DNA from 2 places in the Levilactobacillus suantsaii genome. Region 2 is predicted to be linked to the other one. Evidence: predicted binding sites of a transcription regulator. Region 2 holds the regulator's gene; the other holds the start of a gene.
The links. Region 2 encodes NrdR, which represses ribonucleotide reductase genes. Its sites were predicted from a motif close to ACACNATATATNGTGT; they were not measured.
Positions count from the first base shown of each region.

Region 1: the regulator NrdR is predicted to act here: its motif matches at 2,856-2,871, upstream of nrdD (anaerobic ribonucleoside-triphosphate reductase).

Region 1 is NZ_CP059603.1:697,777-704,041, reverse strand. Features, by position in the region: gene nrdG (anaerobic ribonucleoside-triphosphate reductase activating protein) at 55-603, opposite strand; gene nrdD (anaerobic ribonucleoside-triphosphate reductase) at 569-2,788, opposite strand; gene H3M12_RS03295 (EAL domain-containing protein) at 3,082-3,747, opposite strand; gene H3M12_RS03290 (GNAT family N-acetyltransferase) at 3,887-4,420, opposite strand; gene H3M12_RS03285 (NUDIX hydrolase) at 4,500-4,952, opposite strand; gene H3M12_RS03280 (nucleoside 2-deoxyribosyltransferase) at 5,139-5,597, shown strand; gene H3M12_RS03275 (MFS transporter) at 6,110-6,265, shown strand, end outside.
Region 2 is NZ_CP059603.1:2,199,462-2,205,726, forward strand. Features, by position in the region: gene thrS (threonine--tRNA ligase) at 1-271, opposite strand, end outside; gene dnaI (primosomal protein DnaI) at 612-1,538, opposite strand; gene H3M12_RS10245 (replication initiation and membrane attachment family protein) at 1,539-2,930, opposite strand; gene nrdR (transcriptional regulator NrdR) at 2,933-3,448, opposite strand; gene coaE (dephospho-CoA kinase) at 3,522-4,121, opposite strand; gene mutM (bifunctional DNA-formamidopyrimidine glycosylase/DNA-(apurinic or apyrimidinic site) lyase) at 4,114-4,974, opposite strand; gene polA (DNA polymerase I) at 4,994-6,265, opposite strand, start outside.

The DNA.
Region 1 (6,265 bases), 1.0 Mb from region 2:
ACCAAAAGGGGGCTGAGCTACTTACCCTAGCCCCCCGTAAAGTGGGTGATTGACTTAGTGGACTAATTTATCCCAGATGACCACCTGGTGAGCGGCCAACGACTTGGGCACGTCGATGATTCGTTGGTTGGAACTGCCCCGAAATTGCAAGGTCAGCTCCTTTTCGGTCTCTAAGAACCGGCCGTCGACTAAGATATCGATCAACGACAATAATTTCAGTTTATCGGCGGAATCTTTCAACAGTTCGTCCCAGTAGTACCCGGACCAAGACCAGATGTCTTTGGTGTGGCCGAACTCCTGGCGCACACGTTCGCAGATGCGAATGGCGACCTGGGTGTTCAAGAAAGGTTCGCCGCCCAAGAGGGTCAAGCCTTGGACATAATCTTGACTGAGGTCCGTGATAATCTGGTCTTCGAGGTCTTGTGAGTAGGGTTGACCGTAGTGGAAATTCTGGGCGGCCACGTTGTAGCAGCCAGGGCAGTGAAACGGGCAGCCGCTAAGGTACAGGCTACACCGGACCCCTTCGCCATCGACGAAGTTAAAGGCCTTATAGTCCGCGACGTACTGCTCACTGAGGTCTCGCGCCAACCATTCGTTGGGCATCGGATTGTTTGGCTTTTTCATAGCGTGCGGCATGTTTGATCATCTCCTGCGACATATTTTTCTTCCGGGACGCGATTTCGACGTGGCGGCCGTGGACCATCGGGCGTTGTTGGGGGTTGCCCAAGTAGCCGCAGGTCCGCTTGACCACGTCACAGGTCTGCGGATCGTGGTTACCGCACTGCGGGCACACGAAGCCGCGGGCGGTTGCCTTGAACTCGCCCTTGAACCCGCACTTGAAGCACTGGTCGATCGCCGTGTTGGTCCCCAAATAACCCACGTGGTCGTAGGCCCAGTCCCAAACGGCTTCCAGTGCCTTGGGGTTCTGGCGCAAGTTCGGGTATTCGCAGTAGTGGATGAAGCCCCCCGACGCGTATTGGGGGTAATCTTCTTCCAGCGCCAATTTGTCGAAAGGCGTTGGGTGTTTGCGGACGTCGTAGTGGAAACTGTTGGTGTAGTATTCCTTGTCGGTCACGTCGGGGATGCGGCCGAACTTTGCGATGTCGTCGCGGCAGAAGGTGTCGGTCAGTGATTCGGCCGGCGTCGAATACAGGCTGTAGTGGTAGCCACTTTCTTGCGCCCAAGCATCACACTTGTCACGCATAGTCTTGACAACCTTTTCGCCAAAGGCCCGGGCCTGCGGGTTGGTTTCCCAGTTGGGGCCAAAGAAGGTGGTGCAGACCTCGTAAATACCGATATAGCCGAGTGAAACGGTGGCCCGTTGGTTTTTGAAGAGTTGGTCGACGTCATCGTCGGCGTTGAGTCGTTTGCCAAAGGCACCGTACGTGTAAAGTAACGGGGCGTTTTGCGGTTTGGCCTGCTTAGTTCGTTCGATGCGGTAGGCCAGCGCCTGGTGGCAGGTGGCCAACCGTTCTTCGAAGATTTCCCAGAAGAGGTCGGAATCACCGTGGGCCGCTAACGCGATGCGTGGCAGATTGATGGTGACCACGCCCAAGTTCATCCGTCCGGAGTTGACCTCGTGGCCGTTAGCGTCGTGCCAACCCTGCAGAAACGAGCGACAACCCATCGGTGTCTTGAAGCTCCCCGTCAGGGCTTTGATTTTGTCGTACATCAACAGGTCTGGGTACATCCGCTTGGTCGAACATTCTAGCGCCAGTTCCTTGATGTCGTAGTTGGGGTCGGTAGGGGCCAGGTTCAGCCCGCGTTTCAACGTAAAAATCAGCTTGGGGAAAATGGCGGTCCGGTGTTCGCGGCCCAAACCGGCGATGCGAATCCTTAGGATAGCGGTTTGAATTTCGCGTTCAATCCAGCTGGTGCCCAGACCGAAGTTGACCGTGGTGAACGGCGTCTGGCCCTGCGATGAATACAGGGTGTTGATTTCGTATTCGAGCGCCTGCATGGCGTCGTAGATGTCTTTTTTGGTCTTGGCCTTGGCGTATGCCTTTTGGCGGTCCGGCGCGACCCACTCGTCGGCGTCCTTAAGGTGTTTGTGGTAGTTCTTTTCGGCGTAGGGGGCCAGCAATTGGTCGACCCGGTTAGCCGAACAGCCGCCGTACTGTAACGACGCCACGTTGGCGATGATCTGCGACATCTGCGCCGTGGCGGTCTGAATCGAGTTGGGCGTTTCGACCTCGGCGTTGCCAATCTTGTAGCCGTTGGCAAACATGCCATCGAAATCGATCAGACAACAGTTAGTTTCCGGGGTGACCGGGGAGTAGTCCAAGTCGTGCCAGTGGATATCGCCGCGTAAATGAGCCTTGGCTACCAGGTCGGGGAGCATTTGGAGGCCCAAGGCGCGGTTAGCTGCACCAGCTTCCAAATCACGTTGGGTGTTGAAGACGTTGCTGTCCTTGTTCGCATTTTCGTGAATCACGTTGGCATCGCGATTGAAGAGTTTTTCAATCCGTGCCTGGACGTTGGTCGCCGCGGCAAAGCGCTGTTGCGCCGCCGTGAAATGGTCGCGGTATTGTTGCGCCGCTTGGGGCAAGTTGAACTGGTCGAACAACGCCATCAACGTGGCTCGTAAGTCGCGGGTGTCCAGATTGGTGGCCGAGCGGTAATGGTCGACTAACGCCTGTTTCAAGGCGTGGCGTTGGTCGACATCGGGTACCAATTTAGTCAGCACAAAATTTAATTTATAGGGATGAAATTTGGTCCGGGCGCCTCCCCGTTTAGTGACCGGTAAGGCACGAAGTTGGTCCAAAACATCCGTTGTCGTCATCTGCATACAATCCCCACTTTTCTGTCCAAAATGGTCACGTCCCCACAAATTGTCGTGGGTTCATGAGCACCTAATACTAGATATGGTAGTCCATTTTACAGAACTTGCCCATCGATTTTGCCACAGGGGTCACAGAATGGTTAGGCAAAGTTCAGACTGATGACCGGGTGAAACTATACAAAAAAGCACCGGGTCAGCGGAAGCGACCACGGTGCGGTGATAGTAAATTTTTGAAGAAATCTTCCATTCCCCAAACCACCTGCGCCTCGGATGATTAGCAGGCAGTAAGGCCCTAAAAGTTAGTCGACGTTTTCCACGTAGGGCACGGGCTTACTGTAGTAGTAGCCCTGGGTCATGGCGGCGTTATACTTTTGGGCCAGCAACTCGTCTTGCTTGCTCTCGACGCCCTCAACGATGAGATCCAGGTGGTAGATATCGGCAATCTTGCGCCAAGTTTTGAGGCTGGCGAGCAAGTCGGCTTGCCGGTTCTGGGCCCGGAAGTTCTGTAGGGCGAACTTGATGCTGTCCATGAAGGGCATGATTTCCTGCGTTCGGGTGCCCCAAGGATTGTCGGTCCCCACGTCGTCGAGACTGAGGTGGATGCCGAAAGCCCGGTAGATGGCCACGAACCGTTGCAGCTCCGTCAGTTGGGGTGCCTCGGTCAGTTCGATGGTCAGATCAAGCCCCGGCACGGCCTTGGTCAGGCCAATCAGGTTACCGATGGTCAGGTCGTTAGTGAATTGTTGCCGGTTTAAGTTGAGCGAAATAGCGGGGTGGTCTTGATGGTCCCGCAAAATCCGCACGATTTCTTGGTAGGACAGGGTCATCTGTTGATCGATGGGGATGGCCGTAAAGTCGGTCGGCGTTACCCAGTAATCTTGCTGGTGCGCGCGCAAAAGAAGTTCGTACCCCATGAGCCGTTGGGTCATGGTATTAACTTGTGGTTGAACAAAAAAGCGATACATCGCAATCAGATCTCCTTTACGGAAGCAAAAATAAGATAGCGCCAATTATACGCCAGCTGGCACATATCGGCTAAATATTTTAACGACCAATTTAATTAAATTGTCACTAATTAACCTGTGTGAACGCTCTTATCGGCGCTTAGAGGTTTAGTTCGTAGGCTAACCGGGCATTGTCTTCGTGGTTAGCGGCCGGTTCGTCAACGTAGATTTTCCCGCGGTGCTGGTAGCCGAAGCTTTCGGCCAGTCCCTGCATCCGCTGATTCAATGCGTGGGTGTCGAGGCGAAAGTTGCGAATTCCTTGTTGGTAGAAGTGACTGATCAGGTTGGACAAAAACAGGCGGCTCAAGTGCTGGCCGGCAAAGTCGGCCCCAATAGCAATGCGGTGAATCGTCATGTAGGGGTCGACCGGGTTGGCCCAGTGGCCCTGGGTAATCTCGTGGTAGTTGGGGTCGTCGGCAACGATGGCTGTCGCGGTGGCCGCCACTTGGCCGTCGACCAGTAACAACCAGCAAGTCTGTGCGGCAATGTCGCGTTTTAACGTGGCCTGGTCCGGATACCCGTCCTGCCATTGCGGGCTGCCGTCCGCTTTTAGCATGGCCTTGGCGTGGTCGATGATGGCCATGATGGCCGGGAGCTCGCTGGGGGTCGCCCGGCGACTATAGGTTAAACTCATAGAGTAAATCCCTCCTAATCAATTGGTTACTTTTAGCCTACCACGTCTGGCGGGATTCGCGGCGTAATTTTAGGGAGCGCTACGACAATTGGTGTTGGGCCGCGGCTAACATCGCCGTCGTTTGGTCGTTGAGCAACGGCGGGAGGTCGGTCAAATCGAAATAGTCGAGTTTAAGCGTCTCAGCGGTGGCCTGCTGAAGCGTGTGGCCGCCAGTTTGGGTGACCAGAAACAAGCGGGAGATGATTTGAGTCACGTCGCCATTGGGATAAACGGTTTGGCCTCGATCGAAGAGGCCGAGGGGGCGGACGATGCTGACACGTAGCCCGCTATCTTCCTGGTATTCCCGAACACAGGCCTGCGCGAAGGTCTCGCCGTATTCTAAGTAACCGCCCGGCAGGCTCCAATTATGCGTGTCGGTCCGCAGATTCAAGAGGACTTGGTGCCGGTCGTTTAGTAAGATACCCGCCGCGGCGTTTAAAATAATGGGCTTATGGCCGACCAAGTCCCGAATTTCGCGAATATAATTTGCCATCGTGACTCACAACCTTTCTTAAAGTTACTTTCAGTTTACCCGCGGGGCCCGAGAAATACAAAGAACCTGTGCAAGGCCGCTTAGGGGGGGCGGTCGCAGAAGCATGACCCACTTTTACAGAGTTGAGACTAGGCAAGCCGTTCAATCTCCGGTACACTCAGACTAAGCATAAAGGAGTGGAATAAAATGACGACACGAGTCACAACGGATCACCCACAAGTTTATTTGGCGGGCCCCTGGTTTAGCGCCGGGGAACCGGAACGCTTAGCCAACTTAGAACATCTGATGGATGAGCTGGGTATCAGCTACTATTCGCCCCGCTTAGACGGTATCGACTTAACGCCCGACGCCACGGACGCCGACCGCAACGCGGTGTTTGCCGACAATACCCAACACTTAGAATCCGCCCAACTGGTTTTAGCGGTGGTCGACGATTTCGATACCGGCACTATCTGGGAAACGGGAATGGCCTTTGGGCGCCAGATCCCGGTGGCGTACTACGCCGAGACCTTGCAGACTGAACAGACCTTTAACGTCATGTTGGCCAAGTCCGGCAAGGCCGTCTTGCAGAATTTAGACCAAGCCAAGGCGTTCTTGCAAGATCCCACGTCCGATGAATTCGCCTATCACGGCGCGATTCGGTAAGGGTAATAAATTAGGCACTAAAAAGAGTCGCGGGCTGAGTTCCGGGGCTTTTTTAGCGTGGCTTTTGCGGGGGCCCCAATGCGGTCGGCACAATGACTAAACCATGGGGAAACAAAATTATTAACTTAGAGGTCAAGAAAGGTTAAACTAGTCTGAATTGGCCCGCAACGGGTGTGGGGGTCACCGGTTATTTCAGTTTTGTCGGTGACTAGGGTTACCCACCTGTCAGTGGGCGTTACGAGAAGTCGTGGTTTCTCCGACTGGGGGTCCCTCGGTTCTGCGACTTAGTGGTTGGTTTGGAAATTAACCATTAAACGGTGTTTGGGGGCGCAAGGTTTGCGGCGCAACTAATTATCGATTAAATTGAGGGAAAGTTGGAAAAGGTAAGTGGGTGGTCAAAAAGTGGGATTACCCAGCTTAGCTGTTCTGAGTATGCTTAATCCATGAAAGCGGTTACACATAGATTTTTATAATCATGGGGATTTGATATTATTTGGGGGAGGTTGTATCGCATGAAAAATTGGCATTTATGGAAACAACGGGTGTCCTATGGGGCCACCGACATGGCCGGGAACCTGATTTGGCAAATCGTGGGACTGTATCTACTGTTCTACTACACCACGGTGTTGGGAATCTCACCAGCCTTCGTGGGGACCTTGTTCTTAGTC
Region 2 (6,265 bases):
CGGGGAAGTCCTTTTTCAAGGCAATCCGCAGTAAAGCGGCCGCGGTGTTCCGTAAGACCTTTAAACCATCAGCGTCACTCTTGGTCACGATTTCGATCGCACCATCGCCCTTTAATGGGGTCAGGTAGTCCACCAATTCACCGTTGTACTTCGCCGCAACGGCTTTCTTAGCTAAACTGATTGAAATTGACTTGGCAACGTCAGCTGGCGTTGTCCCTTCAGCAAAAACCTGTACCTTGCCGTCTGGGAATTTAATTGAAACATCTGCCATACTATCAGATCTCCCTTTGTTTTTAGGGTGGCCCATAAAAAAAGTCCCCAGTATCCAATAAGGACACTGGGGACGTCAATAACGTGGTTCCACCCGATCTTTTTCACGAGACTCCGCCCCGTGAACTCTAATCGTCGATAACGGGACGGCCCGACCGAAAATTTCCTTTCGGCTGCATCAAGAGCGGTAACCTCACCGGTTGTTTAAGGACGCTTCCAATCAAGGCATCCTCTTCCTGGAAACAAACGCGGTCATGTCGTGTCTCTTGTTAAGCATTTCCTCTTTCAATACGTCTATTGAACCACTCGCCCCTGACGATTGTCAAGGAGAAGTCGTAAATTTATTGTGGCCGGCGGTTGGTGCCTAACATCGTTACTTCCCGCGCTAAAAAGCGAATCCGCTGCATCAATCGTTGGGCCTTCAAGGGTTCGTCGTCCCCACGCGTCGAGATGCGCAGGTGGTCTTTTTCGAGTTGGGCCATCGAGAAATTCGAACTGAAAAAGGTCGGTAACTCCTCTTGCATCCGGTATTCCAAGATGACGCCCAACACGTCGTCGCGAATCCAGGCCGACATGGCGTCGGCCCCAATATCGTCAATCATCAGCACCGGCGCTTTTTTAATGGCGTCCAGTTTATCACCAACACCATCCTTCCCAATGGCGTTTTTCATCTCAACTGCAAAACTGGGAAAGTGCACCAAAGTGGTGGAGTAGCCATCCGTCGCCAGTTGGTGCGCCACGGCGGCCAACAAGTAGGTCTTACCGACACCAAAGTTCCCCGTCAAATACAGGGCTTGGTGGCGTTGGTGGGGGTGGTCTTCGTAACTTTCAATAAAGTCCATCGCCCCCAAAAAGGCTTCCATTCGGGGGCCATCATTGTCGAAATTATCCAGGCGCGCCGCCCGAATACTTTTAGGCATGGCAATTGAGCGGACACGTTGCCGCAACTGTTGAGCCGCCTGCTTTTCTTGGGTGCCCTGGGTCGGCACGTACGCCACGTCTAACAAATGGTCAGCCACAATCAACCGGGGTTCATACCCCGTTGCAAAGATATCTTTGCCGGCTTTGACCTTATCACGTTCCGTTACGAACTCGTAAATTTTCGCCGCCGAACGGGTCAACACGTCGGGGGCCAAGTCAGCTTGGTGCGTCTGAATGAAAGCCGTGACTTCAGGATCTTTGGCAACCTTCGCCATCAACTGTTGATAGTTTTTAGTCAAATTCCGTTGGTTCATCAGGTCCTGGAGGCTCTTACTCACATCTTCCATTTAGGACTCCTCCTTTCCGTGGGGTCGTTGCTTAAAGCGGGCAATCCGCGCTTTTAAGTCCGCCTGTTGTTTAGCGGTTAGCTTGGTAGACGCCGCCTTTTTCGTAATTTCGGGGTTTTGGGCCCAATCCGGTAGGGTCTCGGTCACCCCGGTCCCCTGCCGGTAACTGTTCCGGCGTCGGGTCTTGGCTTGTTGGGTCGTTTGTTTGCGCGTCTGAATCTTGACCACCGCCTGTTCAGGTGTCTGAATAGCGGCTTTACTCCAGTCGTTGGCAATCGTGTCCAACAAATTCTTGTTCAGCGTGGGGCGATCTTCATCGACCAATACATGGTAAATCATCAGGTTTAAAACGCCCTGCGAAAACAGGTGCCGACTCGTCAAATCCTGAACGATTCGTTGCTCGCCATTGGTCACAAAACCACCGGTCTGCTCCTTGATTGAAGCTAAGAAGTCAGTGGGTGTCTTGGACGTCGCCGCTTTCAACAGGTGTTGGTTGTTTTTCGCTTCCGCCGTAGTATCAGCCGCTTGGGCCGGTGCGGCACTGGTGGCCGCACTAGTCGCCGCGGTTGGCGCCAATTGCCCGCGGTGTTGTTGTCCAAATTGCTTCACGATTAGGCGTTTGAACTGCTCTGGGTCGAACTGATTGGTAGCCAGATTGGTGGCTTCCCCAATGAAGCGCGCCATGGTCGGTTCATCCATGCCGTAGGTAGCGTGCTCCGTTAAGAATAACTGCCGGTGCGCCTGCACGGACTGCGGGTCAACGTAGGAGTGCGCCAAGATTTCCCCTAAGAGTTGCAGGTCGAAGTCCGCGGCATTCGTTCCAATTTCCGGCGCCGTCGACTTGGCCGTAGTCAAGCGGTCCCGACTACTGGTGATGGTGTTGGGCAGTTGCTTGAGTTCCCCACCAACCACTTGAAAGACGTCCAAGAAGGTCTTGGTGATGTCTTGTCCTTTGACCGGGGCAGCCGGTTTATTTTGGTTGACCAATTCCTGATAGAAATCATCCCCAACGGCGTCCAACAACTGCACACTCAGCAGGTCATCTTTTAAGAAGTCCACCGGTGCCAACGGTGCGTGCAACGTGTAGTTAAACGTTTGGAGGTCGTTGGTCGTTTCGACCGTGGTCGTCAGTAGTCCGGTCGCTTCCAAACGAATTCGGGCCGCATAAAAATGCGCCAGGTCCACCCCAAGCGTCGCGAGTAACACCGCGTGCCGGTGCAAGTGCGTCCGTTTGGGTAACCAAAAGAGGCCGCTAAACGCCGCAGCGGCTAGCGGCCCGATCACGGGCTGATAGAGTTGGCTCAACGTCTGCCAGCTCTGCTCCGTTAAACGATCGGCCAACCGGACGATAAAACCCGTTTTCGGACTCAGTTGATGCCAAGAATCCTCCATGCCTATTTCGCCTCACTTTGCCCCTTTGAGTGGTGATTTTGATCTTGCTGATCTTTTTTTAACTTATCCTTATCCAAAATATCTTTAAGTTCGTTGAAGAAAACGCCAGTATCCTTGAATTGCCGGTAAACACTGGCAAAGCGGATATAGGCAATTTCGTCGACATCGACTAGGCGGTTCATCACGTATTCGCCAATCACTTGGCTGGAGATCTCGTTGACCCCCAACGCCCGAACCTTATTTTCGACCTCGTCGACAATCTTAGCCATGGCGTCCATCCCCACCGGCCGTTTTTCGGCCGAACGGATGATTCCCCGTAAGATTTTCTCCCGGTTAAATTCTTCGCGTGTCCCGTTTTTCTTGATGACGAGTAACGGGGTCACTTCCACGCGTTCAAACGTCGTGAACCGAAAGCCGCAGCTCTCGCACTCCCGACGACGTCGAATCACGCGGCCATCGTCGGTCGGACGACTATCCACGACCCGGGAGCCATTGTGATGACAGTGCGGACACTGCATAATTGGTCACCTCATTTTTACTTTCACTGGTTAATAGTCACGTCGGTCGAGCCAGGTGCCGACACAACGCGGTTTACTTTTTAGTTGCGTCAAGCCATTTTACCACTTGTTGACGCGTTTGGGTAATGTCACCGTCATTGTCGATGACCACATCGGCCAACGCCACCTTACGGGCAAGCGGCCACTGCCGGTCGATGCGCGCCTGCGCGTCAGCGATTGACAAGTGGTCTCTGGCCATCAACCGCTCACGTTGCCGGGGCAAAGTCGTGGTCACGACCAGAACCCCGTCGACCAACGACTGTAGGTAACCCACCTCAAAAAAAGTGGGGGCATCGATGACCACCAATGGGGCCCGCTGCGCTCGATACGCGGCTAACTGCCGCTTGATTTCTCTTTGAATCAACGGGGTCGTAATGGTGGTCAATCGGGCTAATTCGGCCGGGTCATGAAACACCAATTGTCCAAGTTTGTGCCGGTTCAACGTCTGGTCAGCTTGCAGATAATCCGAACCAAAGGTCGCCACGATTTGGCGTAACCCGGAAGTCCCCGGCGCCACTACGATTCGAGCAATGACATCGGCATCGATGATGGGAATGCCATCCGCCTTAAGCCACGCACTCACGGTCGACTTCCCGGTCGCGATGCCTCCAGTCAACCCCCAGACCTTAGTCATCGGCGATCAGCTCCTCAGCGCCCGGAGGCAATGGTTGGCAGTGCGGACAATAGTGCGTTCCCCGTTGGGCCACTTTAATCTTGACAATGGCGGTCCCACACCGGTCACAGGGTTCGCCCTCTCGACCATAGACGTGCAAGTCGTTTTGGAATTGCCCGGCCTCGCCAAAGGCCGTCGAAAAGGAATGCACGGTGGTGCCATGCCCGGCGATGGCCTTCTTGATTTCGGCAATGATAGCCTCTCGTAAGGTGGCCAATTGCGCATCACTGACCGTATTGACCGGCGTCAACGGGTTGATTTTTGATAACCACAAGACCTCATCGGCGTAAATGTTGCCCAAACCGGCAATCCGGGATTGGTCCAGCAAAAACGGCTTGATGACCTTGCGCGATTTGCTAAAAATCTGGCGCATGTAGTCGAGCGTCAACGTGTCGGCCGTGGGTTCGGGGCCCATCTTAGCTAGCGACGGCATCGCCTCGGCTTCCGTGCCGGTCTTGACCAGCCGCATCCGGCCAAACTTACGGGTATCCGTGTAACGCAACTCCCGGTGATCCTGCAAATAAAAGATCACGTGGGTGTGCTTGGTCACGGGGCTCCCTTCAGGTTGCACGTCGTATTTGCCTTCCATCCGCAAATGCGACACCATGGTCAAATCCCCGCTAAAGCGGAAGAGCAAATACTTGCCCCGCCGGTCGATTTTTTCGATCTTACGGCCAATCAGTTCGGCCGTAAAAACTTCGGCGTCGGGGGTGACCATCTTGGGGTAAAAGACCGCCACGTGGTCAATCTGCGCGCCGCCGACCAGTTCGGTCAACCCCCGGCGGACCGTTTCAACTTCTGGTAATTCTGGCATCTCGTTTACTCCCTTCCGCCTATTTCAAATCAAACCAGGTCGGGCCGTAATGGCTTTCGACATTCAACGGGATTTCCAAATCCACAGCTGAATCCATAATCTTCGGGACCAACTTTTCCAAGGTCGCCATTTCTTCAGCCGGTGCTTCGAAAATCAACTCATCGTGGACTTGGAGCAACATGGTCGCCTGCAGGTCTTTGATGGCATCTTCCATCCGAATCATCGCAATCTTGATGATGTCCGCGGCACTTCCTTGAATCGGTGTGTTCATCGCCGTGCGCTCGGCAAACGAGCGCTGGTTGAAGTTGCGTGAGTTGATGTCTGGTAAATACCGGCGCCGATGGGCGATGGTCTCCACATACCCCTGGTCGTGGGCTAATTGGACCATTCGTTCCGTGTAAGCCTTGACGCCCGGATACTCCTGGAAATAGGTGTCGATAAAGCGTTTCGCCTGTTGGCGCGAAATGCCAATGTTTTGTGACAACCCAAAATCACTGATGCCGTAGACGATTCCAAAGTTAACGGCCTTGGCCTGTCGCCGAATGTTGGGCGTCACTTCTTCGTCGGGGCCTAGCTTAAAGATCCGTCGGGCCGTTGCCGCGTGGATATCCTGGCCCTCACGAAAGGCCTCTTGCATATTCTCGTCATGACTCATGTGAGCTAGGACCCGCAGTTCAATCTGCGAGTAATCGGACGAAAAGATCTGCCAGCCCTTATGCCGGGGGACGAAGGCCTTGCGAATCGCCTTACCTTCCGCACTGCGGACCGGAATGTTTTGCAAATTCGGGTCCACGGACGACAACCGGCCCGTTTGGGTCAACGTCTGTAAATAACGAGTGTGAACCTTGTGATCGTCGGGATGGATAACCTTCAAGAGGCCTTCCACGTAGGTCGACTGAATCTTCGAAATCTTCCGGTACTTCAAAATGTTTTCGGCGATTGGGGCTTCCGCCGCCAACTTCTCCAACACGCCCACGGCCGTCGAATAACCGGTCTTGGTCTTCTTGATGACGGGTAAGCCCATTTTTTCGAACAAAATCTTGCCCAACTGCTTAGGAGACCCAATGTTGAATTCTTCGCCGGCCTCGTTATAAATCGTTTGTTCGATTTCAGCTAGTTGTTCACTGAATTTACTGCCCATCGCCCGCAATTCATCGGCATCGACCGTGATGCCGGCAATCTCCATCCGGGCTAGCACGAAGGTCATCGGGAGCTCGATTTCACGGTAAAGCTTGACCTGATCATTTTCCTCGAGATCGTTGAACAATTGCGTCCGTAAATGCTCGATAGC